4 regions of the Undibacterium sp. TJN25 genome follow, and region 1 is predicted to be linked to each of the others. Evidence: predicted binding sites of a transcription regulator. Region 1 holds the regulator's gene; each other region holds the start of a gene.

What was found. Region 1 encodes sigma-54, which starts transcription at its own class of promoters, with help from an activator protein. Its sites were predicted from a motif close to TGGCANGNAANCTGCTTT; they were not measured.
Region 2: a site for sigma-54 is predicted at 2,333-2,350, ahead of urtA (urea ABC transporter substrate-binding protein). Genes of this name have one in related genera too.
Region 3: a site for sigma-54 is predicted at 6,008-6,025, ahead of ACO0LO_RS19660 (CmpA/NrtA family ABC transporter substrate-binding protein). Genes of this name have one in related genera too.
Region 4: a site for sigma-54 is predicted at 2,185-2,202, ahead of glnA (type I glutamate--ammonia ligase). Genes of this name have one in related genera too.

Annotation. Positions count from the first base shown of each region.
Region 1 is NZ_JBMPPM010000004.1:643,512-651,500, reverse strand. It holds gene ACO0LO_RS13035 (ABC transporter ATP-binding protein) at 1-703, shown strand, start outside; gene ACO0LO_RS13030 (enoyl-CoA hydratase/isomerase family protein) at 795-1,886, opposite strand; gene hpf (ribosome hibernation-promoting factor, HPF/YfiA family) at 2,080-2,430, opposite strand; gene ACO0LO_RS13020 (RNA polymerase factor sigma-54) at 2,599-4,089, opposite strand; gene lptB (LPS export ABC transporter ATP-binding protein) at 4,105-4,848, opposite strand; gene lptA (lipopolysaccharide transport periplasmic protein LptA) at 4,850-5,458, opposite strand; gene lptC (LPS export ABC transporter periplasmic protein LptC) at 5,472-6,122, opposite strand; gene ACO0LO_RS13000 (KdsC family phosphatase) at 6,137-6,664, opposite strand; gene ACO0LO_RS12995 (KpsF/GutQ family sugar-phosphate isomerase) at 6,664-7,704, opposite strand; gene ACO0LO_RS12990 (monovalent cation:proton antiporter-2 (CPA2) family protein) at 7,873-7,989, shown strand, end outside.
Region 2 is NZ_JBMPPM010000008.1:195,904-203,892, reverse strand. It holds gene ACO0LO_RS20555 (DUF349 domain-containing protein) at 1-2,072, opposite strand, end outside; gene urtA (urea ABC transporter substrate-binding protein) at 2,438-3,691, shown strand; gene urtB (urea ABC transporter permease subunit UrtB) at 3,927-5,537, shown strand; gene urtC (urea ABC transporter permease subunit UrtC) at 5,534-6,688, shown strand; gene urtD (urea ABC transporter ATP-binding protein UrtD) at 6,685-7,599, shown strand; gene urtE (urea ABC transporter ATP-binding subunit UrtE) at 7,650-7,989, shown strand, end outside.
Region 3 is NZ_JBMPPM010000008.1:260-8,248, reverse strand. It holds gene ACO0LO_RS19685 (NAD(P)/FAD-dependent oxidoreductase) at 1-706, opposite strand, end outside; gene cobA (uroporphyrinogen-III C-methyltransferase) at 779-1,573, opposite strand; gene ybiB (DNA-binding protein YbiB) at 1,611-2,639, opposite strand; gene ACO0LO_RS19670 (ABC transporter ATP-binding protein) at 2,700-3,521, opposite strand; gene ntrB (nitrate ABC transporter permease) at 3,559-4,503, opposite strand; gene ACO0LO_RS19660 (CmpA/NrtA family ABC transporter substrate-binding protein) at 4,522-5,808, opposite strand; gene ACO0LO_RS19655 (ANTAR domain-containing response regulator) at 6,171-6,812, opposite strand; gene tsaD (tRNA (adenosine(37)-N6)-threonylcarbamoyltransferase complex transferase subunit TsaD) at 7,047-7,989, shown strand, end outside.
Region 4 is NZ_JBMPPM010000008.1:283,719-291,707, reverse strand. It holds gene ACO0LO_RS20935 (DUF4124 domain-containing protein) at 10-486, opposite strand; gene glnA (type I glutamate--ammonia ligase) at 628-2,043, opposite strand; gene ACO0LO_RS20925 (substrate-binding domain-containing protein) at 2,383-3,489, opposite strand; gene ACO0LO_RS20920 (rhodanese-like domain-containing protein) at 3,643-4,101, shown strand; gene ACO0LO_RS20915 (dienelactone hydrolase family protein) at 4,196-4,891, shown strand; gene ACO0LO_RS20910 (Lrp/AsnC family transcriptional regulator) at 4,940-5,419, opposite strand; gene kynU (kynureninase) at 5,602-6,858, shown strand; gene kynA (tryptophan 2,3-dioxygenase) at 6,896-7,741, shown strand; gene ACO0LO_RS20895 (HD-GYP domain-containing protein) at 7,876-7,989, shown strand, end outside.

The sequences.
Region 1 (7,989 bases):
GGCGTACGGCAAGGTCGAAGTGCTGCACGGTATTTCACTGGAAGTCCCGAAGGGCAAGGTCGTTACACTGATCGGTTCCAACGGCGCCGGCAAGACTACGACAATGCGCGCCATCTCCGGCATGCTCAAGCCCAAGGAGGGCAAGGTCACGCTGGATGGCAAGGATGTTACCGGCCTGGATTCGCACAAGATTGCGCGCGCAGGTCTCGCGCATTCTCCTGAAGGACGGCGCGTGTTCGCCACGATGAGTGTGACGGACAACTTGCTGCTGGGCGCATTTCCCCGCTTCACCGGTTCCCGCCCGCGCGGCGATATCAAGGTCGACCTGGAAAAGGCACTGGAACTGTTTCCACGCCTGAAAGAACGCCAGCACCAGCTGGCCGGCACCTTGTCCGGTGGCGAGCAGCAGATGCTTGCCATGGCCAGGGCGGTAATGCTGAACCCCGAGGTGGTGCTGCTGGACGAGCCCTCCATGGGCCTTGCGCCTATCCTGGTGGATGAAGTATTCCGCATCATCTCGCGCCTGAAACAGGAAGGCACGACGATGCTGCTGGTGGAGCAATTTGCTGCCGCTGCATTGAACGTGGCGGACTACGGCTATGTGCTGGAAAACGGCAGGATATCGGTGCATGGCCCCGCCGAAAAGCTGAAGAACGATCCTGCGGTCAAGGCTGCCTATCTGGGCGGCGGCCAGCAGCATTAAAGCAATATCACTCGCAGCGGATGTGACTAAAAAAGATGGGGCCTGCGGGCCCCATCTTTTTTTTATTACTGCACTCTGCGTCTTGGCTGCGTCAGTCCAAATGACGCAATGGATGCGCATGGTCGGGCCATGCCGATACGAAGAAGGGCAGTATCATTTCCGGCGTTACTTCGCCCAGGCTAGGCGGCGACCACTTCGGTGTGTTGTCCTTGTCTACCACCAGTGCACGCACGCCTTCCAGTACTTCGCCGTGCTTGAAGCAATGGCGCACCATATCGCGTTCCATGCGCAGGCAGGCAGCAACGGTCATGCCGGCGCCGCGCCGTATCTGCTCCAGCGTCACGCATACCAGTAGCGGAGAGCGCTTCTGCATGACGGCGAGGGTCTGCCGCGCGAATTCGCTGCCGTCTTCCGACAGCGTTGCAATGATCGTTGCCACATCGCCGGCGGAAAAATACTGGTCTATCAGGCTGCGGTGCGTTGCCAGCGAGCTTTCTTCCAGCTTGATTTCCTCTGCAAACGGCGCAGCAAATTCGCGGATCGCCGCGCGGATATCGGCCTGCTGCGTCGAAGTCAGCAGATGCATCAGCGCAGGTATCGCACTGGTAGGCACATAGACATCCGCCAGTTCGGCGTAAATCGCATCGGCCGCCTTGAAGATTTCTCCGGTCAGGCCCAGGTAGGTCCCCAATTGCCCCGGAGCACGCGACAGGAAATAACCGCCGCCCACGTCCGGGAACAGGCCGATATTGACCTCCGGCATGGCCATCTTGGTACGCTCGGTGACTATGCGCATACGGCATGAAGGGCCCGCCTGCGCAATGCCCATGCCGCCGCCCATGACCACGCCGTTCAGCAGCGCAATATACGGCTTGGGATAAAAATGGATCAGATGGTTCAGCGCATATTCTTCGGTGAAGAAGTCTTCCAGTAAGGCGCTGTCGCCCCTCGGCGTGGACGTGCCCGCATCGTAAAAGAAGCGGATGTCGCCGCCGGCGCAAAAAGCCTTTTCACTGGAACTAGAAATAAAGACGGCGCCGACATTATCCGCTTCGCGCCATTGCAGCAATATCTGTGTCAGCTCCCGGACCATGTCCAGGGAAAGGGAATTCAATGCCTTGGGTCTGTCCAGCGTGATAAAGCCTATCTGGTTCTGGACGAAGGTCTGGACGTATTCGCTCATGGAAAAGATCGTAGTGAGATGAAAAGCCTATTTTAGCGCGTATGCGCGATTTATCCGGGCAGCCCGCGATTCTTTGGTAAAAGAAATATTTTTCGGGGTTTCCGGTTCGCTTGCGGCCGGGTCACAAGTGCGGCGAACCCAATAAAAAAGGATGCCGGTTGGCATCCTTCGTTATTCCAGTACCAGGCGCCGGTCAGGCGGAAGCGGAGGCAGGATCAGGGATATGCTTGATCGCGTCGTTTTTGTGGCCTTGGATTTTGTCTTTGTGTTTGATGACTTGCCTGTCGAGTTTGTCGATCAGCGTGTCTATCGCTGCATACAGGTCTTGTGCGAGGCTTTCGACGTGGATGTCTTTGCCGCTGATGTGAAGATTGATATCGGCTTTATGGCGTTTTTCTTTTTCCCGGAGCTTGTCAACGGTCAGGATGACTGCAATATCAATGACTTGATCGAAGTGCCGCCTTATCCTCTCTAGCTTGTTTTGCACATGTTCACGGATTGCTGGAGTAACTTCGAGGTGATGTCCACTGATTGTGAGATTCATACGGCGCTCCTATGGTAGATGTTACTTGCTATATAGCATGGTGCTAGCCCTGAAGATCGAGCTAAATTATATATAGCAATGCAAGACGCAATTACAAGGACTTGTTACAGAAATCTGAAAAATCAGCATGCATTACTGCAATAAATGCCGCTGGGAATTCCAGGATTTTTATAAGGATTTGCGCAGGCTTACTGGAGGGATTTTCAAGGCTTCCCGGTATTTTGCGACGGTGCGTCGCGCGATGACCATGCCTTGTTCACCCAGCATGTCTGCGATCTTGCTGTCAGAGAGTGGGTTCTTCTGGTCTTCTGCTCCTATCAATTGCTTGATGAGTGCCCGTATTGCGGTGGATGACGCTTCACCCCCGGTTTCCGTCGCAACGTGGCTACCGAAAAAGTACTTCAACTCAAACATTCCATGCGGGGTCAGCATGTATTTTTGGGTTGTGACACGGGAAATAGTACTCTCGTGTAAACCCAGTGTATCAGCAATTTCGCGCAAAACAAGTGGTCTCATCGCAACAGCACCATGCGTGAAAAAATTGCGTTGCCTTTCAACTATCGCCTGCGCAACGCGCAGTATCGTATCGAAGCGCTGCCGCATATTCTTGATCAGCCAGCGGGCTTCCTGCAGCTGGGAGCTCAGTGTGCCATCGCCGCGGTTCTGTTTCATGATGTTCGCGTACATGCTGTTGACGCGCAGGCGCGGCATCACATCCTGGTTCAGCAACACCTGCCAGCCGTTTTTTGATTTCCTGACAATAACATCCGGCACCACGTAGTCCGATGCATCGGCAGTAAATTCGGCGCCGGGATGTGGCTTGCATTGCTTGATGACAACCTGAGATTCACGCAAGTCCTCATCGTCGCAAGTAAGCACTTTTTTCAGCTTGTTGAAATCGCGCTGTGCAAAAAGGGTTAAATGTTTTTCAACAATTTCCAGTGCCAGCCGGCGTGTGACGAAAGGGATTTTCGGCAGCCGCCTGATTTGCAGCGCCAGGCATTCGGAAAGGCTGCGCGCGCCTACGCCGGCCGGCTCGAAACTCTGCAGCATGTTCAGCGCAAAATTCAGCTCCTCCGGCTCCACGCACAGTTCCAGGGGCAACGCGCCATGGATATCGTCCAGCGATTCCGTCAGGTAGCCGTTGCCGTCCAGCGCATCGATGATCAGCTCTATCAGTGCACGGTCGCGTATTTCCTTGACGGTGACGCGCATCTGTTCCAGCAGGTGCTCCCTGAGCGAGGTCTGCGCACATTCCAGCTGTGGGCGCCCTTCATCCTCTTCCGGACCTTTGGAGCCTTGCGGCATGTCGTCAAAACTCCAGTCCTCTTCATTGGCGCTGGTCGTATCCGTCGCATTTGGGCTTTCACCGCTTTCGCCACTGTCGACTGGCGCAACCGGCTCGTCGCCGCCATTGTTGACAGGGCTGCTGTCGTTGTCCGAACCGCTGCTGGTGGCGCTGATGGCGCCGTCCGCCAATAACCTGACGGCATTGTCCAAAGGATCGTCCACCCGCTCCAGCAAAGGATTATCGGTCAGCAGGTTTTCCAGCTCCTGATGCAATTCCAGCGTTGATAGCTGCAGCAAACGTATCGATTGCTGCAGTTGCGGCGTTAATGCCAGATGCTGCGAGGTGCGGAGTTGTAGGCTTTGTTTCATAGGGGGCGGTATCCGTTACATCCGGAAGTGCTCTCCCAGGTAAACCTTGCGTACGGATTCATTGGCGACGATCTCATCCGGCCTGCCGCTGGCCAGCACCGCGCCCTGGTTGATAATGTAGGCGTGGTCGCAGATACCCAGGGTTTCGCGCACATTGTGGTCGGTGATCAGCACGCCGATGCCGCGTTCCTTGAGGAAGCGGACAATGCGCTGGATCTCGATCACGGCAATCGGATCCACGCCGGCGAATGGTTCGTCCAGCAGCACGAAGCGCGGGCTGGTTGCCAGCGCCCTGGCGATTTCCACACGGCGGCGCTCGCCGCCGGACAGGGACAGCGCCTGGTTTTCGCGGATTTTTTCTATCTGCAGTTCGGCCAGCAAGGTATCCAGCCTTTCCTCGATTTTGGCCTTTTCCAACAGCTTGCCGTTCTCATCTCTTTGCAATTCCAGCACGGCGCGGATATTGTCTTCCACCGACAGCTTGCGAAATACCGACGCCTCCTGCGGCAGGTAGGACAGGCCCAGCGATGCGCGCTTGTGGATGGGCAGGTGAGAAATGTCGGTGCCGTTGACGTCTATCTTGCCCGCGTCGGACGGCACCAGGCCTACGATCATGTAAAAGGACGTGGTCTTGCCGGCGCCGTTCGGGCCCAGCAAGCCGACCACTTCACCGCTCTTGACCTCCAGCGAAACGTCGCGCACGACTTGCCGCGCGCCGTATTTCTTTTGCAGGCCGCTGATAATAAGGGTGCTCGTCATATTATTTTTTCTGTGTGTTCTGCGTGGTCGGTGAATCCGGCTTGGGTTCTTCCAGCTTGGGCTGTATGGTGATCTTGATCCTGCCACCGCCAGACACGCTGGTGCCCGACGCATTGTTGGCGCCGACAAAGTTCTCGGTCTTGCTGTCATACGACATGAACTCGCCTTCCTGCTCCTGCGTGACTTTTTTGCCTTCCAGGTATTTCACGTGCGCCTTATTGAAGAATTTGACGACCTCGGTTTTTTCGTCGTATTCCATGCGGTCGGCAACGCCCTCCACCCACAGGTTGGGGCCGCCATCCCGCTTCTGTCTGAAAAACGCCTGGCCGCCGGGACCCCTGGTCATGACGATGAACTGGAATCCCTCAGCACCTTCGGTCGCGACGGCCTTGTCGGTCTTGATCAGCAGCGTGCCGCGCGTGATCTCCACGTTGCCGGTCATGGTCTTGATCTTGGTCTTGTCGTCGAGGACAGAGGATTCGGCTTCTAGGTCGATCTTTTTGTAGCGGTCTGCCTGTTCGGCCAGCACGGCGGCGGGGAGCAGAATACAGGCCGCCAGAAAGAGTGACTTCGGCAGCCGCGCAGAACTAAAATGGGTATTATTTTTCATATATAAAACCTGGCTATCGGGTAGGTTGTTGACGCGGCGCCGAGCCCGAGCGCGCATCGAATGTGGCTTTCACCTTGCTCAGCAGGCGCACTTCCTGCGTAGTGCTGTTGGCTTCCATGCCAACGGCATGCATGACGGCGCGGGCGCTGGTGATAGTCACGGGGTTATCGGTTTTCATGATGTTGAGGTCGGTCAGCAGCAACAGATACTCGGACTCCAGCGTCATCCATTTGGATGCAGGGCCGTCCGGACGGCTGACATTGACGTTGCCGTACAAATGGACTTCGTCGCTATCCTTCGCCGGGTGCACAGGCGTATTTTTCTGCTCAATCAGCGCGCGGTCGGCAACCACGGTCACCGGTGTCTTGTTGTCGTCAAAACTGTTGATGCGCGGCTGCTCCACTTCATAGTCGTCATCGCGCGGATTGTGCGTCATGCGCTTGCCGGTGATGTGGTAATTGGTCTTGCCGTCATTGGACAGCTTCACGTAATTGAAATTTTCCACGTAGTAGTCAGGTGCCGTGCGGGGAGCGGAACGGGAGTTGCCTTCGTCATTATTCCGGCGCATGACTTCCAGCACCCAGAAGCTGCCTAGTGCAACAACGGCCAGCAGCGCTACCATCAGCCACAGGCGGAAGCGGTCGGCGGTAAGTATGTATCTCATATCATTTCACCCATTTACTGCAGGAAAGGCGCAAGCGCCTGTTCGTATTTGCCCTGCGCTTTCAGGATGAAGTCACATACCTCGCGTGCTGCACCGCGGCCGCCTGCTGCCTGCGTTACATAATGGACGCGCGCCCTGACTTCCGGATGCGCATTCGGCACGCTGGCGGCAAAGCCGACGCGCGTCAGCACCGGCAGGTCGATGACGTCGTCGCCGATGAAGCCGCAGGCATCGGCGTTGATATTGAGTTCTGCCAGCAGTTCCAGGAACGCGGATTTTTTGTCGTGTATGCCCTGCCGCAGATGGGCGATGCCCAGGTCCGCTGCGCGTCTGGCGACAATGGCCGAGCTGCGGGCGCTGATGATTGCCGTCGCGATGCCGGCCTGCTGCAGCAGCTTGATGCCCTGGCCGTCCAGCACATTGAAGGTCTTCATCATTTCTCCCTCGGGCCCAAAGTGCAGGCTGCCGTCGGTCAGGATGCCATCCACGTCAAAAATCATCAGTTTCAATTGTGCAGCCTTGCCGGAATCCATGCTGCTCATCAGATCACCTTGGCGCGGGTCAGGTCGTGGATATGCAGCGCGCCGACCAGCTTGCCGCTTTCGTCTGCGACCAGCAACTGGTTGATGCGATAGGTTTCCATCATTTCGACAGCTTCCACCGCCAGCTGTTCGGCGCGTATCGTGCGCGGCGCCTTGTGCATGACGTCGGCAATGACGACTTGCGAGAAATCCTGAACTTTTTCCATCAGGCGGCGCAGGTCGCCATCGGTAAACACGCCGATCACGCGCTGTTCTGCGTCCACGATGGCTGTCATCGCCAGGCCTTTTTTGGTGATTTCCAGCAAGGCCGTGGTCAGCCTGGTGTCAGCAGTCACCTGCGGCACCGCGTCGCCGGTGCGCATGATGTCGCGTACGTGTGTCAGCAGCCTGCGGCCCAGCGCACCGCCAGGGTGGGAGCGCGCGAAATCTTCCTCGCGGAAGCCGTGCGCATCCAGGAGCACGGTCGCCAGCGCATCTCCCAACGCCAGCGTCGCTGTCGTGCTGGCGGTCGGCGCCAGATTCAGCGGGCAGGCTTCTTTCTCTACCCTGACATCAAGATGGACATCAGCCCACTCCGCCAGGCTGGAGGACGGGTTGCCGGTCATCGCAATCAGCCTGGTGCCCAGCCGTTTGATGATGGGCACAATGGCGGCCAGCTCTGACGATTCGCCGGAATAGGAAATCGCAATGAAGACGTCCTGCGGCGTCACCATGCCCAGGTCGCCGTGCGCCGCTTCACCAGGGTGGACAAACAGGGCAGGGGTGCCGGTCGATGCAAAGGTGGCGGCCATCTTGCGTGCGATATGGCCGGATTTGCCCATGCCCGATACGACCACGCGGCCGCGGCAGTTCATCAGCAGCGAAATCGCTTCAGTGAAATCGGTGTGGCCCTCGCTGGCCAGCCGCTGTTTCAGGAGCTGGATGGCGTCCGCTTCAATCTGCAAAGTCTCGCAGGCGAGCGCCAGGGCGCGTTCGGCATCAAATGTGACCAGGCTGGATGGGGTCGGTAGTGCATTAAATGGGGAGTGAAGTGAGCTCATGCCGAAAGTATAAACGAAATTCATTAAGCAAAAACTTTGCCAGATACATTAGATTGAATATTGCCTAGGCGGAAACTGAAGATGTCATACAGTTACTTTTGCTCTCATCTAAACAATAGTTGCCGCATTATTGAATACGCATCGCCCATTTAAGTAATAATAAGCAACATGACCGCCTTGGATACTACACTTTTGCTTTTAGGGGCCGCCGTGCTGGGCGTGGTGGCTTTTCGCATGATGCAGCTGCCGCCTATGCTGGGCTACCTCGTGGTCGGCATCCTGATC
Region 2 (7,989 bases), on a different contig from region 1:
GCATTCTTGTAGCGCTGCTCAATCGCCGCTTCGTCCGCTCTCGGCACATAGCCGATGTCGCGCCAGGCCGCGGCACTCTGCTGCAGCAATTGCCGGATCGCCTGATCGCTGTCCAAGGCATCCCGGGCCTGCTCCAGCCCGGCGCAGACTGTCTCTTTCGCCTGCAGGTTATCCTTGCGCTGGCTGTCTGCAGTTTCAGATGCTGCCCTGCGCTGCGCGAATATCGCATCGCAGGCAGCACGGAATTTTTCCCACAGCGCCTGCTCGTCCTTGCGCTTCAGCGGCACGGAGCCGGCCTGTTCCTGCCAGCGGGCCTGCAAGGCACGCACTTCGTCGACAACGGAGCGTTGGTCAGGGCTCAGCGCCTGCGCTTCGGCGATCATGGCTTCTCGATCTGCGATCTCCTGCTTCCTCCGCTGTTCCAGCGGAGCCCACAGTATCTTATAGGCTGCGTCGAATTCGCTTTCCAGCCTTGGCCTGTGCTTACGGTCCACCGGTCCCAGCGTCTGCCATTTTTGGCGCGCCTGCACACCGAGGTTAACGATACCCTTCCAGTCAACGGGCTGCTGCTCCAGCAGCGCGGCATGGCTGCGCAGTTCGGCAATCATGGCATCGGCTGTCTCCAGATTCGCCTTGCGCTCCTCTCCGAGTTGCTGGAAGTAGGCGGCGGCAGGCGCGTACGCCAGCGAGCAGGCAGCATCAAAGCGCTCCCACACGTCCTTGCTGGCCGAGCCGCTGACCGCTTCCATCGATTTCCAGCGTTCACGCAGGTCGGCGACCCGCTTGGCCAGCTCGTTCGGTTCCAGCTTTTGCACAGGCAATTCTTCTGCCGTTTTGACGAGTTCGTCGCGCGAAACACCGCCGCCCCATTTTGCCCAACCTTGCAAATGGCCCAGCTCGCTGCGCACGCGCAACAGCCTGTCGCGTTCTGCAAGGGGCAAGCCGGACGCCTTTGTGTCGATGGCGCGCAATTCCCTGTCAAATTTGATCGCAGCCTGGACACTGCCCTGCGCCAGCGCCTCCTCCATGCCGTTGATGGAGGCGAGGATTTTTTCGACGCTGACCACGGCCAATGCCGGCTTGTCTTTCAAATTTTTCTTTTCCCTGGCTTCCCTGGGGACAGCCGTTTCAGCGGGCGCACCGTCAGCATCGACGGGGCCGGCATCACTCGATGCAGTTTCTGCCCTGGCGGCAAGCTCGTCGGCCACCTGGCTTGCCTGAGCGGACAATGCCGCGGCAGCTGCAGCGATGGAGGCCGCCTTGTCCGCGGCCTTTTTCTCTGCCCTCGCGTGCTCTTCTGCCTGTTTGCGCGCGATCTCCAGCTGCGCGTCCACCGTCTTGCGTAATTCGGCTATTTCCTGCGCGAACTCCTGCGCCAGGTTTTTCGGCAGTGATACCGCTTCGGGCTGCGCCAGACCGCTGTCGAACTCACCCTGCAACATGCCAAGTGCATGCTGCGCCTGTTCCGGTTCCAGTCTTGCGGCGTCCACACCGGCCATCTCATGCAGTCTGGCGATCAGGTTCAGCACCTTGCGCTGCAAAGCGGTTTGCGCCTGCAACCTGTTTTCCAGCTGTGCCCTGAGCGCATCGAATTCCTGCTTCAGCTCCTGTGGGAACTCTTTTACGGCCGCAGCCTGCTTGTCCAGCTCCACAACCTGGTTGGCCATCAGATGCGCCGTCTGTTGCATTTGTGCGGCGGCTGCGATACACGCCTGCGCGGCAGAGCGCTGCCTGCCCGCGGCATGGATGACATCCAGCCTGGATTGCATCAGCTTTGCCACCCGCCTGTCCGTATTGCGCGTTGCCGCCAGCACCTGGTTCAACGCCACCTCGCCATATATATAGTGGGCGGCCTTCAGGCGGCCGTCGGCGAAGTCGCAGGCCAGCAAAAAGGCCGTCACGGCGGCCTCGTCCTGGGCAATATTTTCCAGCCTCGCCAGCGCCGCATTCCTGGCCTGTTCGGACTGCTGTTTCTTTGCATCCTGCGCGGCAAGCTGCGAGGCGCTGGGTGCATGGGCGGCCGTGGCCGGAGGGACAGTTTTGGGTTTTCTTTTGAACAGGAAATCGAACATGGCGTACCGGTGGAAAAAGCAAAACAAGCATCATAGCAGGAAGGCCTGCCCTAACTCCGCCGGATTTCTTTATTTACAGGAAACAAACCGGCGCAGCATTTGCACCATTATCTAACAAATAATCTCAAAACCGTTTTTTCGCACGAAATCGGGGAAAAATCCGCACTTAATTCGCCGTTTTTCTCTGTTCGCCGTATGCCGGCTCCCCGTATATGCCTCCAATTCGGCCTTTAACCGCCCTTTTCAAGTCCGGCTGCCGCTGGCACGCAATCTGCTATTTCTCTTAGCGGAAGTATCGCCACATCGCAGCTCACCGTATCCCGCAGTAATTGGTCAATAAGTCCTAATCACTATTTGGAGAAATCATGTCCCGTCGTACCATACTAAAAGCAACAGCACTCGGCGCAATGGCACTGGCAACGTCTGGCTGGGTCACTCAGGCCCTGGCTGAAGACACGATCAAGATCGGCATTTTGCACTCCCTGTCCGGCACCATGGCCATCTCGGAGACCTCATTGAAAGATGTGGCGCTGATGACGATAGACGAGATCAACGCCAAGGGCGGCGTGATGGGCAAGAAACTGGAAGCGGTGATCGTTGATCCGGCCTCCAACTGGCCTCTGTTCGCAGAAAAAGCCCGCCAGCTGATCACGCAGGATAAAGTTGCGGTCGTCTTCGGCTGCTGGACTTCGGTATCGCGCAAATCGACGCTGCCGGTCTTCAAGGAACTGAACAGCCTGCTGTTCTACCCTGTGCAATATGAAGGCGAAGAACTGGAAAAGAATGTGTTCTACACCGGCGCAGCGCCTAACCAGCAAGCCATCCCTGCCACCGAATACCTGATGTCCAAGGAAGGCGGCGGCGCCAAGCGTTTCGTGCTGCTGGGCACTGACTATGTCTATCCGCGCACGACCAACAAGATCCTGCGCGCTTTCCTGCATAGCAAGGGCGTCAAGGATACCGACATCGATGAAGTGTACACACCGTTCGGCCATTCGGATTACCAGACCATCGTTGCCAACATCAAAAAATTCGCTGCCGGCGGCAAGACTGCTGTGATCTCCACCATCAACGGCGATTCCAACGTGCCTTTCTATAAAGAGCTCGGCAATGCCGGCCTGAAAGCGACCGATGTGCCTGTTGTCGCCTTCTCTGTGGGCGAGGAAGAGTTGCGCGGTGTGGATACCAAACCGCTGGTCGGCCACCTGGCTGCATGGAACTATTTTGAATCGGTCAAAAATCCGGTCAATACCGAATTCATCAAAAAATGGAAGGACTACGCTGCGGCGAAAAAACTGCCTAATGCGAATACCGTCGTCACCAACGACCCGATGGAAGCAACCTATGTCGGCATCTATATGTGGAAACAGGCCGTAGAAAAAGCCAAGTCCACGGATACGGACAAGGTCATCGCGGCAATGGGCGGCCAGACTTTCAAAGCACCTTCCGGCTTTGAACTGATGATGGATAAAACCAACCATCACCTGCACAAACCAGTCATGATCGGCGAGATCAAGGCAGACGGCCAGTTCAACGTGGTCTACAAAACCAAAACGACCATTCGCGCACAGCCTTGGAGCCCTTACATCCCGGGCAACGAAAGCAAACAGAAGCTGTAACCGGCAGTATCGGCGCAGTACCGACCCGGCATCGGCAGCCATTCAGGCAACCGGGCCGGCACCGCGCCGCTGAACTTACGCAGGACGTTAGCAGGCACATCGCGGCTCCGCATGGATCCGTCATGTGCCGGCTTTGTACTGCTACGCACGCGGGAAAAATCCGCAAAGCATTCCTCAATTGCGCCATTCGTCGGTTCGCGCCCGACTCACGCTTACCAGCGTCACTGCGCCCACTATGAACATCATCAGACAAAGCCTTGCCCTGTTATTGTTTTCCCTCGCGTTCAGCGCACAGGCGGCCATAGAGCCGAAGCTGCTGCAGCCGCTGGCCGGCGATGATCCCGACGCCCGCATAGAGGCCGTCAACGCCATCGCAGCCCTGGCGAATGAAGACGCCTCCAAAGTATTGAATGCGTTAAAGAACGAATCCCTGTATGCGAACCCGGCAAAACCCGACAGCCCCGTGTATGTAGTCGAAGACGACAAAGCCTACGATCCGGCAACAGGTAAAACATCTGCGCTGCCGGAAGGTGCGGAAGCGATCAGCATCAATAACCGCTTGCGCGGCGCGATAGACAGCGCGCTGTCCGGCCTCAAACTATTTTCGGCGGAAAAAGCGGCGCGCCTTTCCGCTGCCAAGGAGCTGTTGAAAGACGCCAGCCTTGAACAGCTGCCGCTGGTCACCAAGGCCTATGTGAAAGAAAACGATCCCGAGATCAAATCCATCCTGCAAATGGTGATCGCCACTGCCAACCTGCAATCGCCGGATGCGGCGCAGCGCAAGGCTGCGGTCAAGTCGCTGGTGGACAGCAATAACGCCAGCCTGAAGCCCATCCTGCAAAAAATGCTGGCCCAGAATCCCGACGGCAGCTACGGCGAACCGGATGAAGGCATACGCGTTGAAGTAGTCAATACATTGAGCGCCATCGATTCGCGGCTGAGCCGCATGGAATTTGTCGGCAACCTGTTTTACGGCATCTCGCTGGGCAGTGTGCTGCTGCTGGCCGCCCTGGGCCTGGCTATCACTTTCGGCCTGATGGGCATCATCAACATGGCCCACGGCGAACTGCTGATGATAGGCGCCTACACGACGTATGCGTGCCAGATGGCGTTCCGCAAGTTCATGCCAGGCGCGGTCGATGCCTACCTGATCGTCGCCCTGCCGGCGGCCTTCATCGTTGCCGGCGCAGTCGGCATCGTGCTGGAACGCACGGTCATACGCTGGCTGTATGGACGCCCCCTGGAAACCCTGCTGTGTACCTGGGGCATCAGCCTGATCCTGATGCAGCTGGTGCGCACCATCTTCGGCGCGCAGAACGTGGAAGTGTCCAATCCCTCGTGGATGTCCGGCGGCATCACCGTGCTGGGTTCGCTGGTGCTGTCTTACAACCGCATCATCATCATTTTCTTTGCGCTGTTTGTCGTGTTTTCCGTATGGCTGATCCTTAACAAGACCCGGCTTGGCCTGTTCGTGCGCGCGGTCACGCAAAACCGCCGCATGGCCGATTGCGTCGGGGTGTCTACGGGCAGGATAGACATGATGACCTTCGGCCTCGGCTCCGGCATTGCGGGACTGGGCGGCGTAGCCTTGTCGCAGCTGGGCAATGTCGGTCCCGACCTGGGGCAAGGCTTCATCGTCGATTCTTTCATGGTCGTGGTGCTGGGCGGTGTAGGCCAGCTGGCCGGCACCGTGATTGCGGCGCTGGGCCTGGGTGAAGTCAATAAATTCCTGGAGCCGGTCGCCGGCGCGGTGATGGCAAAGATCGTGATCCTGGTCTTCATCATCATTTTCATACAGCGCCGCCCGCAAGGCTTGTTTGCGCTGAAAGGCAGGAGCGTGGAATGAATCCCCTGATGAACAACTCCCTGTTTTCCCGTCCGGCATGGACCGGCATCCTGATCTGCACCACGGTGCTGTTGCTGTTGCCGATACTTAATCTGACGTTCCCCGAAGGCCACGCACTGCATATCTCTAGCTATACCATCGCGCTGATCGGCAAGTTCATGTGCTATGCAATGGCAGCGCTGGCGCTGGACCTGGTGTGGGGCTACACCGGCATCCTGTCGCTGGGACATGGCGTATTCTTCGCGCTGGGCGGCTATGCGCACGGCATGTACCTGATGCGCGCCATCGGCCGCGACGGCGTATATCAAAGCAATTTGCCGGACTTCATGGTCTTCCTGGACTGGAAGACCTACCCCTGGTACTGGGCGATGACCGACAATTTCTGGTACTGCATGCTGCTGGTAATCCTGGTGCCAGGCGTACTGGCCTTTGTGTTCGGTTTCTTTGCCTTCCGTTCGCGCATCAAGGGCGTGTACTTTTCCATCATCACGCAGGCAATGACCTACGCGTTCATGCTGCTGTTTTTCCGTAACAATACCGGCTTCGGCGGCAACAACGGCTTCACCGACTTCAAGCGCATATTGGGCTTTACGATCACCGCCCCCGGAACGAAGGCCGGCCTGTACCTGATTACGCTATTGCTGCTGCTGGGCTCCCTGCTGCTGTGCCGCTGGATCGTCACCTCCAAGCTGGGGCGTGTGCTGCAGGCAGTGCGTGATTCGGAATCCCGTCTGATGTTTATCGGCTACAACCCCCTATGGTTCAAACTCTTCGTGTGGACGCTGTCCGCAGTATTATGCGGCATCGCCGGCGCCCTGTATGTGCCGCAGGTCGGCATCATCAATCCGTCAGAAATGTCACCCGGCAATTCAATCGAAATGGTGATCTGGGCAGCAGTAGGCGGCCGCGGCAGCCTGCTCGGCCCCATCATCGGCGCCTTTACCGTCAACGGCCTGAAAAGCTGGTTCACCGCCGCCTTCCCTGAACTGTGGCTATATGCGCTGGGCCTGATCTTTATCCTGGTGACGCTGTTCATGCAGCAGGGCATACTCGGTGTTATTGCCAAACTCAGATACAGGAAGAAAATGGCCGCCAGCCAGGACGATACCGGCCTGGAAAAAACGGCAGGCCCCAGCGGAGAAACAGCATGACGGAAATCTCACGCGTACCACCCGTACCGTCGGTACCCCCTTTACCCTCCGTACCTATTGCGCCCCTGGCCTCCCCGGTTCTGCAACCGGGCCAGACCTATGACGGCCAGACCGGCGACCAGGGTGTCTCCTACGGCCGTGTCAAGCAGGAAGGTGTGGATACTAGCCACGGCGCCATCCTCTACCTGGAAGAAATCACGGTCTCCTTCGACGGCTTCAAGGCCATCAACAAGCTGACACTGGACATCTCAGTCGGTGAACTGCGCTGTATCATCGGCCCGAACGGGGCCGGCAAGACCACGATGATGGATGTCATTACCGGCAAGACACGGCCCAGTTCCGGCACCGCCTTCTTCGGCCAGACAATGGACCTGACGCGGATGACCGAATACGACATCGCCCACGCCGGCATAGGACGCAAGTTCCAGCGCCCTACCGTATTCGAGCAGCATACGGTATTCGAAAACCTGGAACTGGCAATGAAGATGGACAAGCGCGTCAAGACCACGCTGTTCGCCCGCCTGAACAGCGAACAGAAAGGCAAGATCGACGCCATCCTGCAACTGATACGGCTGAACGGACAGGAAAACCGGCTTGCCGGCTTGCTGTCACATGGCCAGAAGCAATGGCTGGAAATCGGCATGCTGCTGATCCAGGAACCGCAGCTGATCTTGCTGGATGAACCGGTCGCCGGCATGTCCGACGCCGAGACGGCGCGCACTGCCGAATTGCTGAATGAATTGCGCGGCAAGCACTCCATCATGGTCGTCGAGCATGACATGGGCTTCGTGACCGAAATCGCGCAGCAAGGAAAAGTGACGGTATTGCATGAAGGTTCCGTACTGGCGCAGGGCACGATGCAGGAAGTCCAGGCCGACGAACGCGTCATCGAGGTATATCTGGGCCGTTGAACAAACTGCAAATCCAAGACTCGCCAGACAGATAAAAATCAGGAAAAACCATGCTGCAAGTAGAACAGATCCACCAGCACTACGGCTCCTCGCATACCTTGCGCGGCATTTCTCTGTCCGTCAAAAAGGGAGAATGCGTCACCCTGCTGGGCCGCAACGGCGTCGGCAAGACGACGCTGCTGAAATGCCTGACCGGCGTATTGCCGCTGAGCCGGGGCAGCGTGTCGCTGGACGGCCAGGATATCAGCAAACTGGCGCCGCACCAGCGCGCTCGCCGCGGCATTGCCTACGTGCCGCAGGGCCGCGAAATCTTTGCGCGGCTGACCGTGGAAGAAAACCTGCGTATGGGCATGGCGACGCTGCCCAGCAAAAAAGCAGCAACGATCAAGG
Region 3 (7,989 bases), on a different contig from region 1:
ATAGCAAGTCCTCCCTGAATTGCGCCTTATTCTTTTTTTCGCCGGTTTCTATATCCACTTCCAGCGAGATGCCAGACAACGGCACGAAGGGTTCCCAGGCCGCCGCATCAAATGTCAGCGGCACCAGCGCCGGGCGCGGCTCTATCAGCTTGATGTCAAACTGCTTTGCGATCTTGTAAGAGAAGTCGGTGGCGCCGATTTTGGGAATGGACAGGCCACCGGTGGCGACGACCACACTGGCGGCGCGTATTTCTCCTTCTCCAGTCTGAATGATGAAGCCCTCGCCGTCGGCGGCGCGCTGTACGTCATCCACCTTGCAGGGCATGCGCCAGCTTACCTTGCCGGCATCGCATTCGGCCTTCAGCATGCTAATGATGTCTTCCGCGCTGTTGTCGCAGAACAGTTGGCCTTTATGCTTTTCATGAAAAGCAATCTTGTAGCGCTTGACCAGCGCCAGGAAATCTTGCGGCGTATAGCGCGACAACGCGCTTTTGCAGAAATGCGGATTCTCGGACAGGAAATTGGCCGGCCCGGCGTGCAGGTTGGTGAAGTTGCAACGACCACCGCCGGAGATGCGGATTTTTTCCGCCAGCTTGCCCGCATGGTCGATCAGCACCACGCTCTTGCCACGCTGCCCGGCCACCGCTGCACACATCATGCCTGCGGCTCCGGCGCCGATCACTGCAACATCAATTTTTTTACTCATGGCCTGCCACTATCCGCATCTGATTATTCTGATTTGCTCATTGAGCAGGCGTGATTGTAGCCGATCAGATGCTCAGGCCCGGCTGAAAAGAAGATGTTCCTGACGTGCGGCGTGCGCATCCACCGCCAGATTGTCTGCGCATCGGACCACATCCCCGATGACGATCACGCTCGGGCTACCCAGCGCAGAGACGGCAATATCGTAGGCCATCGCTCCAAGTTCCGTAATCAGCTGCGCCTGGCCCGGCATGCTTGCCGACTGGATGACCGCGACCGGCGTGCGCGCGGCTAGTCCGCCCGCCAGCAATGCCTGCTGGATGTCGCGGCAATGCGCGACGCCCATATAGATCACCAGCGTCATGCCGGTTTTTGCCAGCAAAGCCCAATCCGGATTGCTGTCCTCGTTCTTGCCGTGGCCGGTGACGAAGATGGCGCCTTGCGAAAAATCCCTGTGGGTCAGCGGTATACCCAAAGATGCAGGCGCCGCCAGGCCGCTGCTGATGCCGTTAACGACATCCACCTGTATGCCCTGCTCCATCAGATGGCGGCGCTCTTCCCCGCCGCGCCCGAAGATGAAAGGATCGCCACCCTTCAGCCGCACCACACAATGCCCGGCCCTGGCCTCGGCCAGCATCAGTTTCTCGATAAAAGCCTGCGGAGTGGAACGGCAGCCGCCACGCTTGCCGACCTGCACCACCCTCGCATCCTCACGCGCATGCTGCAGCACCTCGGGGTTGACCAGGTCGTCCACCAGGATAACGTCCGCCTGCGCAATCGCCCTGACTGCTTTCAACGTCAGCAGTTCCGGATCGCCGGGTCCGGCGCCGACCAGCACAACTTTGCCCGCCTGCTTTGCATGCTGTTCCATCTCTGCTCCGATATTCATTCAATACACTAGGTACAATCTAGGACGCTGGCGGCGCGCGTTCAGCCAGCATGTGCGCTACCAGCACACAGTGCTCGACCTGTTCGGCAATGCTGGCCGGCACCGGTATCTTGTCGTCCAGCACCGCCTGTATCCATTGCGCCGTGACAGCAGCGTCTTTTTCATCCGGGGTATTGGGTAGCTCGCCGACGATGGTCTGGTGGGTATGGACCAGCGTTGTGCATTGCCCCTGATGAAACCAGTCTATCTGCTGCGCGCGACCGGTATTGGCAACGGTTTCGCCTTCCGTGCCGCGCATCAGGAAGGCATCGCCCCTGCCATGCGGTGCCACCTGGCTGAAATAATGCTGCAGCATCGTGAAATATTCAGGATGCGTGTACGACGTCAGGCGCAGCGCCGGCCCTTTGAACGGTTGCAATATCTTCACCAGCGTATGCGTGGAATTGCGCACGCCGAGCACGCGGCGCATCGCCAGCAAGCGCGCCATGGCTGGCGACAACAGATCTATCGCTATAAAGGCCGGCTGGCCGGCGGCCATCTGCGCCTCCGCCTGCTGCACCGATTGCGCCGCAGGATGCTGCAAGGCTTCCAGTATCTCGGCCGTGGTCACACGGCCGGCATCGCGCAGTACGCCATGCACCAGCACCGGCACACCGCGCCGCGCCAGCAGCAAGGCCAGCAAAGGCGTCAGGTTGGCTTTCTTGCGCGCACCGTTATAGGTGGGGATGACAACCGGCGCATACTGGTTACCATGGTTACCGCGTGTGCCGTCTGCGTTGCCAGCCGGCGCGGCAAGCTGCTGCATCTGCGCCTCTGCCGCCGCCATGAACCCAGCGATCTCATCAGTGGATTCGCCCTTGATGCGCATCGCCAGCAGGATGCCGCCCATCTCCAGGTCGGACACCCGCCCTTCCAGCATGGCGCCGTACAGCAGTTGTGCATCCTCGCGCGACATGCTGCGCGCACCATCCTTGCCGCGCCCGATTTCCTTGATGAAACGGGCTGCAGCAAAAGATTCTTTATTTACCTGAGTGTCTGTATTTTCCATGGCAATAGCTTACACCGAAGCGCGTCTCGCGGCCATTTACAGCAAACCCCTAAATCGCGTTCAGGCTGCCGCCGGATGCGACTCCCGGTGATACAGGAACTCCAGCACCGACGTCCGGTATTCGGAATACAGCGGATTTTGCGCCAGCTCCACGCGGTCGCGCGGCCGCTCAAGCCTTACCTGCAGGATTTCGCCTATTGTCGCGGCGGGGCCGTTGGTCATCATCACAATCCGGTCTGACAGCAGCACAGCCTCGTCCACGTCATGCGTAACCATGACCACAGTGGAGTTGGTCTTGGCGACGATCTTCAGCAACTCATCCTGCAAGTGGGCACGGGTCAGCGCATCCAGCGCGCCGAAAGGCTCATCCATCAGCAACACCTTGGGTTCCATCGACAGCGCGCGCGCGATGCCCACCCTCTGCTTCATGCCGCCGGAAATTTCATTGGGGCGCTTCTGCTCGGCATGCGCGAGCCCGACCAGGGCCAGTGCCTGCATCGTGCGCATCTTCAGCTTGGTGCTGTTTTCTGTCGCGCCGAAAACGCGCTCCACAGCCAGGTAGACGTTTTCATAGCAGGTCAGCCAGGGAAGCAGCGAATGGTTCTGGAACACCACGCCGCGCTCCGGCGAAGGCCCGGCAATCTCGCGGTGGGCGCACAGCAGCGCGCCGGACGTGGCCTTGGTGAGCCCGGCGATCAGGTTCAGCAGCGTCGACTTGCCACAGCCGGAGTGGCCGATCAGCGTGACAAACTCACCCTTGCGCACCGTAAGGTTGATGTCGCGCAGCGCATGAAAACTGCCTTTGCGTGTATGGAACACCATTTCCGCCTGACGGATGTCGATGTACTTTGCATTCGGTGATGCGTGGTCGATATTTTCCATGATTGCTTTCCTGGATGGGTGGTTGCCCGGTTATCTGTTAATTGCCTGCGTCTTCGTAGGTGAAGGCGCGCGCCAGCGACACCAGGATCTGCTCCAGGATCAGCCCCACCATGCCGATGACGACGATCGCAATGATGATGTGCGGCACGTTCAGGTTGTTCCATTCGTCCCAGACCCAAAAGCCTATGCCCACGCCGCCCGTCAGCATTTCCGCCGCGACGATAACAAGCCAGGCCGTGCCTATGGCCAAGCGCACGCCTGTCAGCATATACGGCAGCACGGAAGGAAACAGGATGCGGGTGACGATCTTCCACTCAGACAGGTTCAGCACGCGCGCCACGTTCATATAATCCTGCGGCACCCTTTGCACGCCTATTGCGGTGTTGATGATCATCGGCCAGATCGAGCAGATGAAGATAGACCAGATCGCAGCAGGATTGGCCGACTTGAAGACCAGCAAGCCGATAGGCAGCCAGGCCAGCGGCGACACAGGCTTCAGCAGGCTGATGATGGGATTGAACATGCCGGACAGGAATTTGAAACGCCCGATCAGGAAACCCAGCGGAATGCCGACCAGCGCTGCCAGCCCGAAGCCGACAGCAACCCGTTTCAGTGACGCATAGATATTCCAGCCTATGCCCTGGTCGTTCGGCCCTTTCTGGTAAAAGGGATCGGAAAACACCTTGATCGCCTCCTCCAGCGTCACCATCGGCGAAGGGAACGCGGTATTTTTATACGCAATGATCTCCCATACCAGTATCAGGAAGGCGATGCCCAGCACAGGCGGCAACACTGCCAGCAGGAAGGGCCGTATTTTGGAGCGCGCCCTGGCAGCGTCCGATCCCGGCACGGGCCGCTCTTCTTTCGCCGCAGGGACGCTGACGCTCATTGTGGCCGGTTCCACTACCGATTCGCTCACTTCCGACTTGGCGCTGTCTGCGGCATGCACCGCGCCGGGATCGCTGATTGCTCCATGGACCATCGTATTCATGCCGCCTCCTTATGCCCTGATCTTGAATGACGCCGCGTATGCTGCGGGATTCTTACCGTCCCATACCGTACCGTCCATAAGCTTGCTGGTGCGCATGGGGTCCTTGGGCACATTGACCTTGACCATTGCCGCCGCATCCTTATAGATGTCGATGCGATTGACTGCCTTGGCCACGGCCAGGTAGTCGGGGTCCGCCTTCAGCAGGCCCCAGCGCTTGTGCTGGGTCAGGAACCACATGCCGTCCGACAGGTACGGAAAATTCACCGCGCCGTCATTGAAAAATTTCATGTAGTTCGGGTCGTCCCAGGTCTTGCCCAGGCCATTCTGGTAGCGGCCGAGAATACGCTGGTTAATGACGTCCACCGAGGTATTCACATAGGATTTATCGGCAATGGTTTCCGCCATCTTGGTCTTGTTGGACAGCGACGCATCGATCCAGCGGCCGGCTTCCAGCACTGCCGCCGTCAGGGCGCGTGCGGTGTTGGGATACTTCTGCACGAACTCCGCCGTGGTGCCCAGCACTTTTTCCGGATGGTCTTTCCAGATATCCTGCGTGGTTACCGCGGTGATGCCTATGCCGTCTGCAATCGCGCGATGGTTCCACGGCTCGCCGACACAAAACCCATCCATGTTGCCGACCCGCATATTGGCCACCATCTGCGGTGGCGGCACGGTAATGACCTTGGCGTCCTTCATCGGGTTGATGCCGTTGGCCGCCAGCCAGTAATACAGCCACATCGCATGCGTGCCGGTCGGGAAAGTTTGTGCAAACGTATATTCGCGCTTGTCGGTCTGCATCAGCTTTGCCAGGCCCGGGCCGTCCACCGCACCCTTGTCGGCCAGCTTTTTGGACAGAGTGATCGCCTGGCCGTTATTGTTCAGCGTCATCAGCAGCGCCATGTCTTTCTTGGTGCCGCTGACGCCCAGCTGCACGCCGTACAGCAGGCCGTACAAGACATGCGCCGCATCGAGCTCGCCGTTGACAAGCTTGTCGCGCACGCTGGCCCAGGAAGACTCCTTGGACGGAATGATCTTGATGCCGTATTTTTTATCGAAGCCCAGCACTGAGGCCATCACCACCGATGCACAATCGGTCAATGGGATGAAGCCTACCTTGACTTCTTCTTTTTCCGGTTTATCGGAGCCCGCGGCCCATGCGCCGCCTGTCGCCAATCCCATCATGCCCGCTCCTGCCAGCAAGCCTGCACTTTGTATGACGGTGCGGCGTTTGAGGTTAATCTGATCTTCATTGCCGGCCACACTTTCATTGTCAGAATTAGATACCTTGTTCAGCATGTCTGCACTCCGGGAAAATTCGCATCAAGGCTCTGCGGCGGCTTGACGGAAAGACATCAGCAAATAAAAAAGGCACCTCGCCATACTGATTAATCAATATGGAAAGACGCCTTTGTCTGAAGCGAACCGGCCGCCGTTAGCCGAATTCACATTGGCGCCGCCATCGGCGCCGGGAGCATATCGGGCTCCTGCTACTTGTTCAGCAATTGCTATGCCAGCGGCAATTGCAGGTATTTCCCTAGATTTTCATGCCGAAGGGGATCCGGCGTATTCAATTTGACAAGTTCATGCCCCGAAATGCTGCATATTTTTGCGCGGCGCACCATTTCATTTCGCAGCGGCTTGCCTCTATCGCATTTTTATCAGCCCAGCAGGTCGGCCACGTCCAGTATCCTTTGCGCGATATCGGCCAGCTTCAAATTCTTTTCCATCGCCAGCTTGCGCAGCTTCTGATAAGCGTCGTTCTCCGACATGTGGTGACGCTCCATCAGCAAGCCTTTGGCCCGCTCTATGGTCTTGCGCTCGGCCAGCCTGGCCTTGGTATCGGATAGCTCAGCGCGCAGTTTCTGGTCCGCCTTAAACCTTGCCAGCGCCACATCCAGCACCGGTTTGACACGCTCCGGATGCAGGCCCGCTACTACGTAAGCCGACACCCCGGCCTCCATGGCAGCGGCCATGCAGGAGGTATCGCCATCCTCGGTAAACAAGGCAATAGGCCGCGGCGCATCACGCGTGGCCATCACCACGTGCTCCAGCACATCGCGGGCATCTGATTCGGCATCGATGATGATCAGATCGGGCTGCAACTGCGCCAGCCGCTCCGGCAGGTAGAAATCCCCCGGCAGGGAGGCAATGATGTTGTAGCCTGCCTGCAGCAACCCTATGCGCAGCGTGCGCGAGCGTTCCAGCTGCGCGTGCAGATGCTCGTCCTGCTCGGTTTCCTGCAGGACGACGGTATTGACGACCACAATGCGTAAAGCAGGCAAGGCATGCAATCCATGCATTGTGTCTGCGCTGCTGTTTGGTTTTTCAGTATTGCCAGGGGGCTTTTGGCTCATTGGATGACTCAGTGAATGGGCTTCAGCAATTAACTATCCAGCTGTCTAACTATCTAACTATTGGATTGCGAATATAATCTCGGTCATAAGCCACTAAGCAAGAATCGCACCCATCAGATGCACGAACGAGATGGGGACGTATTGTCTTTTTGCTTCAATCTGATGAATAACGGTATAGCAATGATAGTTTTAGGTGTGGAGTCTTCCTGCGATGAAACCGGCCTGGCCTTGTACGACACGGAAGGCGGCCTGCTGGCGCATGCGCTGCACTCGCAGATAGCAATGCACCAGGAATATGGCGGCGTGGTGCCGGAGCTTGCGTCGCGTGACCATATACGGCGCGCCATTCCACTGCTGGAACAAGTGCTGGAGCAGGCAGCCCTGCCGCGCACGGCCATAGATGCCATTGCATATACCCAGGGGCCCGGGCTGGCCGGCGCGCTGCTGGTAGGTGCCTCGGTTGCCTGCGGGCTGGGCCTGGCGCTGGATAAACCGGTACTGGGCATCCACCATCTGGAAGGACATCTGCTGTCGCCGCTGCTCGCCAGCAAGCCGCCTGAATTTCCATTCATTGCGCTGCTGGTCTCCGGCGGGCACACGCAATTGATGCGGGTGGACGGCGTGGGCCAGTACCAGCTTTTGGGAGAAACCCTGGATGATGCCGCCGGCGAGGCGTTCGACAAGTCAGCCAAGCTGCTTGGCCTGTCTTACCCCGGCGGTCCGGCAATTTCGCGGCTGGCCGAGTTTGGCGACCCGCTGGCCTATAAATTCCCGCGGCCCATGCTGCACTCCAAGGACCTGAACTTCAGTTTCTCGGGCCTGAAGACTTCGGTGCTGACCGTGGTCAAGCAGACAGCCGCCAATTCCGCCAATATCTGCGAGCAGGACAAAGCCAATATCGCACGCGGTTTTGTGGATGCGATTGTGGATGTGCTGGTGGCCAAATGCGTGACGGCGATCAAGGAAAGCGGCCTGAAGCGGCTGGTCATCGCGGGCGGCGTCGGCGCCAATCAGCAATTGCGCGCGGCGCTGAATGCAGCGGCGGCGAAAAAACGCTTCCAGGTGTTTTACCCGGAACTGGAGTTTTGCACCGACAATGGCGCAATGATCGCTTTCGCCGGTG
Region 4 (7,989 bases), on a different contig from region 1:
CGGCAAGAATTACTTCAAGTTGCCGACTTCCCGTTTCAGGGCCTCTATATTTTTCTGGGTGCGGGCGATATCTTCCTTCATCGCGCTGACACGGTCCTGATATTTGACGAAATTCTTTTCGTCGCCGCGCCGCTCAGGTTCGCCGTTATTGAATTCTTTCTGCTGGAGAGCCAGCTTTTGCTCTTCCGACTTCAGTTCATCCAGCAAAATCTGCTTGCGGTCGCTGTCGCGCGCTTTTTGCGTACTGTCATCTACCTTGGGAAAATCCGAAGGCGCCTTGGCTGTTTTCTTGGCAGACGCAGGCAAAACCGGCGCAGGCGCGACCGTAAGGCCCTGCAACTCCACTTTCTTGCAACCCTTGGTCAGGCCGGTGTTTTTATATTCCTTGTTGCCATGCTCGTCCACACACAGGTAAACGTCGCTTTCCGCATACGCGTGCGCAGCGAAAATGCCAAAGAGGATCAAACCGGAAAATAGTCTTTTCATAGGAAGCGTAGTTGGTAACGAATGTCTCCTAGTGTATGACATGCAGGCGTGCAACACAATGCGGGCAGTCCGGCTGTTACAGATGTAACAAATCAGGCGAAAAAAAAGCGGGGTTACCCCCGCTTTTTGATGTTCCCCTGATTACAGGGAGTAGTACATGTCGAACTCAACCGGATGGGTCGTCATGCGGAAGCGTTGTACTTCTTGCATTTTCAATTCGATGTACGCATCGATCATGCTGTCAGTGAAGACGCCGCCACGAGTCAGGAATTCGCGATCTTTGTCCAGATATTCCAGCGCCTGTTCCAGCGAGGAGCACACGGTTGGGATCAGTGCATCTTCTTCCGGCGGCAGATGGTACAGATCTTTGGATGCTGCTTCACCTGGATGGATCTTGTTCTGAACGCCGTCCAGGCCTGCCATCATCAATGCTGCGAAGCACAGGTATGGGTTAGCCAGAGGATCAGGGAAACGCGTTTCAATACGGCGGCCCTTAGGATTGGCAACGTAAGGAATCCGGATGGAAGCGGAACGGTTACGTGCCGAGTAAGCCAGTTTCACCGGTGCTTCGTAGCCTGGAACCAGGCGCTTGTACGAGTTGGTGCCTGGGTTGGTGATCGCATTCAGCGCGCGTGCATGCTTGATGATGCCGCCGATGTAGTACAGCGCAAAATCCGACAGACCTGCATAGCCGTCGCCTGCGAACAGGTTTTTGCCGTCTTTCCAGATCGATTGGTGCACGTGCATGCCGGAACCGTTGTCGCCAACGATAGGTTTAGGCATGAAAGTCGCTGTCTTGCCATAAGTGTGCGCTACGTTCCAGACGACGTATTTCAGGTTCTGGGTCCAGTCGGCGCGTTCTACCAAAGTGGAGAACTTGGTGCCTATTTCATTCTGGCCGGCGCCAGCCACTTCATGGTGATGCACTTCAACAGGGATGCCCAATGCTTCCAGTATCAGGCACATTTCAGAACGCATGTCCTGGAAGCTGTCGACTGGAGGAACCGGGAAATAACCGCCTTTGACCGTTGGACGGTGGCCAGTATTGCCGCATTCCAGTTTTTCGCCTGTCGTCCAGGATGCTTCTTCGGAATCAATCTTGACGAAAGAACCGGACATATCGATTTTCCAGCGGACGCCATCAAAAATGAAGAATTCCGGCTCAGGGCCGAAGTAGGCTGTGTCGCCGATACCGGAGGATTTCAGGTAGGCTTCAGCGCGCTTGGCGATGGAACGCGGATCGCGGTCATAGCCTTTGCCATCGGATGGCTCGATCACGTCACATTGCATGAACAATGTAGTCTCTTCCATGAAAGGATCGATATTTGCCGTGTTTGGATCTGGCATCAACAGCATGTCGGACGCTTCGATACCTTTCCAGCCGGCGATGGATGAACCGTCAAACGCGTGGCCGGACTCAAATTTGTCCATGCCGAACTGCGAGACAGGCACGGTCACGTGCTGTTCTTTACCACGGGTATCAGCAAAGCGGAAATCAACGAATTTTACTTCATTGTCTTTCGCCATCTTCAAGACTTCTGCGGCTGTCATTGCCATGTGAAACTCCTCAAATAGAGCTAAAAAATAATTCGAAAAATGCTGAGCCGTCTGCTTGTTGTCTTTTCTGCTACGCATGCCTTCTGCATCTGTCTACAAAAACACCGTTGTTCAGATGACAGCAGAACTCAGCAAAGGATGATAGCAGAATCCATGCCATCCATTAGCCCCGTCATAAGCAAATGAATATTTCTTTAAATCTTTGTTTTTGCAAAGATTTCCAAAACTCTTCCAGAGTAAGGACGAAGTCAGTCATTTTTGAAATTTGCACCAATTCAGAACAAATAAATCGAAAATCACCAAAATAATGCACCATCATATATCAACCTCGTTATTGACTCATTTTGGTGCAGAAATGTTTTCATTTGTATAAGCACCGACCTTGAACGCCTGCTCAAGGCTAAGGATTTTGCCGGCCTCTGCACCGTCATACCCCGCAAGAGCACCAAGCGTGCCTTTAAAGCTGGCAGATTGCAGGATGCGGATAATTTGCTGCATCAATGGCAATTGCACGGCATCCCGCGCGACAGCGAAGAAATAACGCTCCCGTACCAGGGGAATAAAGTCCAGGCCGAAATGGCGTGCCGCGGTTTCCACGCCAAGCCCCGCATCCGCCATACCGCTGGCGATATAAGCAGCCACCGCAGCATGCGTCAGTTCCGCACTTTCGAAACCATTGATGTCGGCTGGCGATATCTCCCGCTCTGCCAGCATCAGCTCCAGCAACATGCGCGTGCCGGAGCCTTGCTGCCGGTTCACGAAGCGCAGCCGGTTGACTGCGATATCGGATAAGGACGAGACCTTGAACGGATTGCCTGCGGCCACGAACAAGCCCTGGGTACGCACCGCCAGGTGGATCAAGGCATGCCTGTCGGGATCGAGCCAGCGCAAGTACTGCGCGGTCGCATTGTGTTCATGCACACCGATGGGAACATGAAAGCCCGCCAGGTCGCACTCCTTGCCCGCCAGCGCGGCCAATGCCTCAGAACTATTCCTGTAGCGCAGCTCCACCGGCAACGCAGCTGCATGGATCTGCTCCAGCAGTGCCGCCACCGCGAACCCATGGCTCGCATCTAGCCGCAACGCCGCCTGGCTGTCTTCACTGACGCGATCCAGTTCATTGGCCAGTTCGGAAGCCAGGCTTTCCAGCAAAGGCGACAGCCTGGCAGCGATGCGCCGGTCAGCCCACATCAGTTTTTCCGCCAGTGCAGACAAGGTGGTGCCGCGCCCCCTGCCGGAAATGACCAATGGCCCGTTGAACAGGGTTTCGGCATCATGCAGCAAACCCCAGGTGTAGCGATAGGACAGTCCGACTGCCTTGGCCGCCAGTGCGATGGATCCAGTCTGTTGAATCAGCACCAGCAGGCGTATCAGCATCGTCGTATCGGCGCTCTGGCTGTTTTCCGTTGCAATCTGCCAGTGAGGATTAATCGTAATTTTGTACATCTTGTTCGCCCATGCCGGTCACAAAACCGGGAGTTGTCATCGCAGGATTGTATCCCAGCCAAGACCGGACTACTCTTCCGGCACGCGGGCAATATCCCGGCAGTTGATGCATAATCGCTTACAAACTATGGACAACGCCACCAAGGAATCATCATGCCGAACAATATCCTGGCAGCCGCAGCACAACGAGGCAAGGACAACGCCCTGCCCTATGCCGGCGCAGTCACGCCGCAAGAAGCCTTTGATTTACTGCAAGCCGACAGCAATGTTCTGCTGGTCGACGTGCGCACCGGTGCGGAACGCGACTGGGTAGGCCGTGTGGCAATTTCTGACCTGCAGCATAAATCGGTGCAATGGAGCCTGTATCCGGGCGGCACGCCCAATCCTGATTTCCTCGCACAATTGTCGGCCGTTGCAGGCAAGAACACCCCTATCCTGTTCCTTTGCCGTTCCGGCGTGCGCTCGCGCCACGCCGCCAAGCTGGCGACAGAAAACGGATACACGCAGTGCTACGACATCCTTGAAGGCTTTGAAGGTGACAAGGATGCTGAGGGCCACCGCAAATCCGTAGGCGGGTGGTGCAAGGCGGGCCTGCCGTGGGCAGGCGCCTGAGCACATCAGGAGTCAAGAAGCAAAAAATAAACAGAGATGAGATGAAGAGCGCTGGAAACAATATTTTTTAACTGAAGATTACAAGGGGTACACAATGGCAGCTTCATGGATAGATATAGCAACGCACGACAAGCAGAGTTTCAAGGGTTACCTGGCCCTGCCGCCCACCGGCTCAGGCCCCGGCCTGCTGCTGATACAGGAAATTTTCGGCGTCAATGAACATATCAGGTCTGTCGCCGACCAGTACGCGCTGGACGGCTATGTGGTGCTGGCGCCTGACCTGTTCTGGCGACAGCAGCCCGGCGTGGACCTGGGCTACAGCGAGGCTGATATGGGTAAAGGCTTTGGACTGATGCAAGGCATGGATTTCGGTCTGGCGCTGCAAGACTTGGCCAGCACTGTAAAAACCCTGCGCGGACGTGCCGAATCCAGCGATAAGGTGGCCTCCATCGGCTACTGCATGGGTGGCTTGCTGTCATTCCTGAGTGCAGCCCATGCCGGCGTGGATGCAGCAATCTGTTATTACCCCGGCGGCATCGACGGCAAGTTGGACGAAGCGGACAAAATTACCTGCCCGGTCCTTTTCAATTTTGCCGAAGCAGATCAGTACATTCCTGCGGAAGCGATAGAAAAAGTCAAAGCCCGATTTGCCAAGTCTTCCAACGTGCAGATAGAAACCTACCCTGGCGTACACCATGGCTTCAACTGCTGGGCGCGCGAATCGTATAATCAGCCTGCTGCCACGCTGGCACACGGCAAGACGCTGGAATTCCTGGCAAAGAAAATGTAACCACTGCAATGTGATGATTGCTTCATCAGGCGGCTTCTGGCCGCCTGCCTATTTTCCTTCCGCCATCAGTTCTGGCGCAATATCATTGGTATCCTTGATAACCTGCAAGACGATATTGGAGCGGATGTCCAGCACACCGGTAGTTTTATACAGACGCTCCAGCACAAACGACGAATAATGCTTCAGGTTGCGGGCACGCACGCGCAACAGATAATTCGCGTCTCCTGTAATGATATAAGACCCGACCACTTCCGGCCATTGCTGCAGTGCCTGCGAAAAATTTTCATGCCACTGCTCCACGTCGCGCCGCATCGTCACCTGCACAAAAGCATCCACTTCCAGCCCCAACCTGGCAGCATCCAGCACAGCGCTATAGCGGCTGATGATCCCGGCCTCTTCCAGCACCCTCACCCTGCGCAGGCAGGAAGAGGGCGACAGGAATACCTTGTCCGCCAGTTCCAGGTTGCTAATGCGGCCGTCCGCCTGTAAAGCCTGCAATATCTTCAAATCCGTCGCATCCAGCTGCATTGCAATATCCTGTCAAAATTTACTCAAATAATCGAACTATATTCTATAGTTAATAGAAAAATCACGCCAGTTTGCAATAATTATTCAGCTATTTGAGCATAAAATAATCAACTCCGGAGCGGTTGAAAGACCGCTCGCTGCGCACAAGCCCACGCCTGTAAATCGAATCCGCACACACCTCTATGACCACAATGACCCGCAACGACTGTCTGACGCTGGACCAAGGCGATACGCTAGCCGGCTTCCGCAACGAGTTCTCCCTGCCGGAAGGCACTATTTACCTAGACGGCAATTCGCTGGGCGCAATGCCCAAGGCAGCGCCGGCACGCGCCCAGCAAGTAATTACCAGCGAATGGGGCACGGACCTGATCAAAAGCTGGAATAAGGCAGGCTGGTTCGATTTGCCTTCGCGCCTGGGCAACCTGCTGGCGCCGCTGATTGGCGCCGCAGAAAACGAAGTCGTCGTTACCGATTCAACTTCCGTCAACCTGTTCAAGGCGCTGGCTGCCGGCCTGCAGATACAGGCCTCTAAAAAAGAGACTGTCGGACGCAAGGTCATCGTCAGCGAACGCAGCAACTTCCCCACCGACCTGTATATGGCGCAAGGCATCACGCGCTGGCTGGACCGCGGTTATACGATACGCCTGGTAGATACGCCGGAAGAGCTGGCCGAGGCCATCAATACCGAAGCGGCGCTGGTCATGCTGACCCACGTCAACTACCGCACCGGCTACCTGCACGACATGCCGGCGCTGACCGCCCACGCGCACAAGCAAGGGGCACTGATCCTGTGGGACCTTGCCCATTCGGCAGGAGCCCTTCCGGTAGAACTGAAGCGCGCCAATGCCGACTTTGCAGTGGGTTGCACCTACAAATACCTGAACGGCGGCCCCGGCTCGCCGGCTTTCATCTGGGTCGCGCAGCGGCATCAGGAAGCCTTCCAGCATCCGCTGTCCGGCTGGTGGGGGCACGCATCGCCGTTCGCCATGCAGCCTGCGTTTGAAGCCACTGCAGGCATACGCCGCGCGCTGTGCGGCACCCAGCCCATCGTCTCGTTGGCCATGGTGGAATGCGGGCTGGAAGTGTTTGCAAAGACCAGCATGCAGGCAATACGCGCCAAATCCCTCGCACTGACCGACCTGTTCATACAACTCGTGGAGCAGCGCTGCTCCCATCACCCTCTGGAACTGGTAACGCCGCGCATGCATGCACAACGCGGCAGCCAGGTCAGTTTCCGCCATGCACACGGCTACGCGGTCATGCAATCGCTGATTGCGCGCGGCGTCATCGGCGATTATCGCGAACCCGGCATCATGCGCTTCGGCTTTACTCCCCTGTACGTGCGCTTCAGCGACGTGTGGGATGCGGTAGAAATCCTGCGCGACATCCTCGATACCGCAGACTATTCGATGAATGCCGAACGTCACGCAGTGACCTGAGCTAGCCCAAGCGCAGTACTTTACACCTGAGAAGATCATGACAAACGAGAGCAAAACACAAAACGCCGCCTGGCATGACGCGAAGATGGACTTCAGCGACGCCATGAGCTACGGCGACTACCTAGGCCTGAACCAGATACTCAATGCGCAGCATCCGCGTTCGCCCAACCACAATGAAATGCTGTTCATCGTCCAGCACCAGACCAGTGAGCTGTGGATCAAGCTGATGCTGCACGAGCTGCATGCGGTGCGCAAACAGCTGCATGCCGGCGACCTGCCGCCCGCATTCAAGATGCTGTCGCGCGTTGCCCGTATCATGGACCAGCTGGTGCATGCCTGGGATGTGCTGGCAACGATGACGCCCAGCGAATATACGGCCATACGTCCCTACCTCGGTAATTCATCCGGCTTCCAGTCGCACCAGTACCGCGAACTGGAGTTCATCCTCGGTAATAAAAATCCCGCGCTGCTCAGCGTACACCAGGCCAACCCGGAGGCCCTTGCCATCCTGGAAGCAACGCTACAGGCACCCTCCATCTACGACGAGGCCATCATGCTGCTGGCCCGCAACGGCTTTGCCATCGATGCCGGCCGCCTGAGCCAGGACTGGACGCAACCGGTGACGGCAAACGAATCCGTCAAGGCTGCGTGGCTACAGGTCTACCAGGCGCCTGAACAGCACTGGGTACTATATGAGCTGGCGGAAAAACTGGTGGATATGGAAACCGCTTTCCGCATCTGGCGCTTCCGGCACGTAACAACGGTAGAGAGGATCATCGGTTTCAAAACCGGCACCGGCGGTACTGCGGGCGTCAGCTACCTGCGCAAGATGCTTGATGTTGTGCTGTTTCCTGAACTGTTTTCTCTGCGCACCGCACTATAAAGTTTTTGCTGGGCAAGCTATATGCGCCAAAAAAGGCCGGAATCCCGTGGTTAGTGGATGCACAACCACATCAACGCTTATAAATATCTCGATGACTGCTAGAATAAAGAAAATGTATATTCCTTAATGGAAAAATGAATAGTAGCCTGATAACTAAAAATATTTCCGTGGAACAGCTGTGCATCGGCTTATATGTGCACCTCGATGTGGGTTGGCTCAATCACTCTTTTGCCCGCAACAGTTTCAAG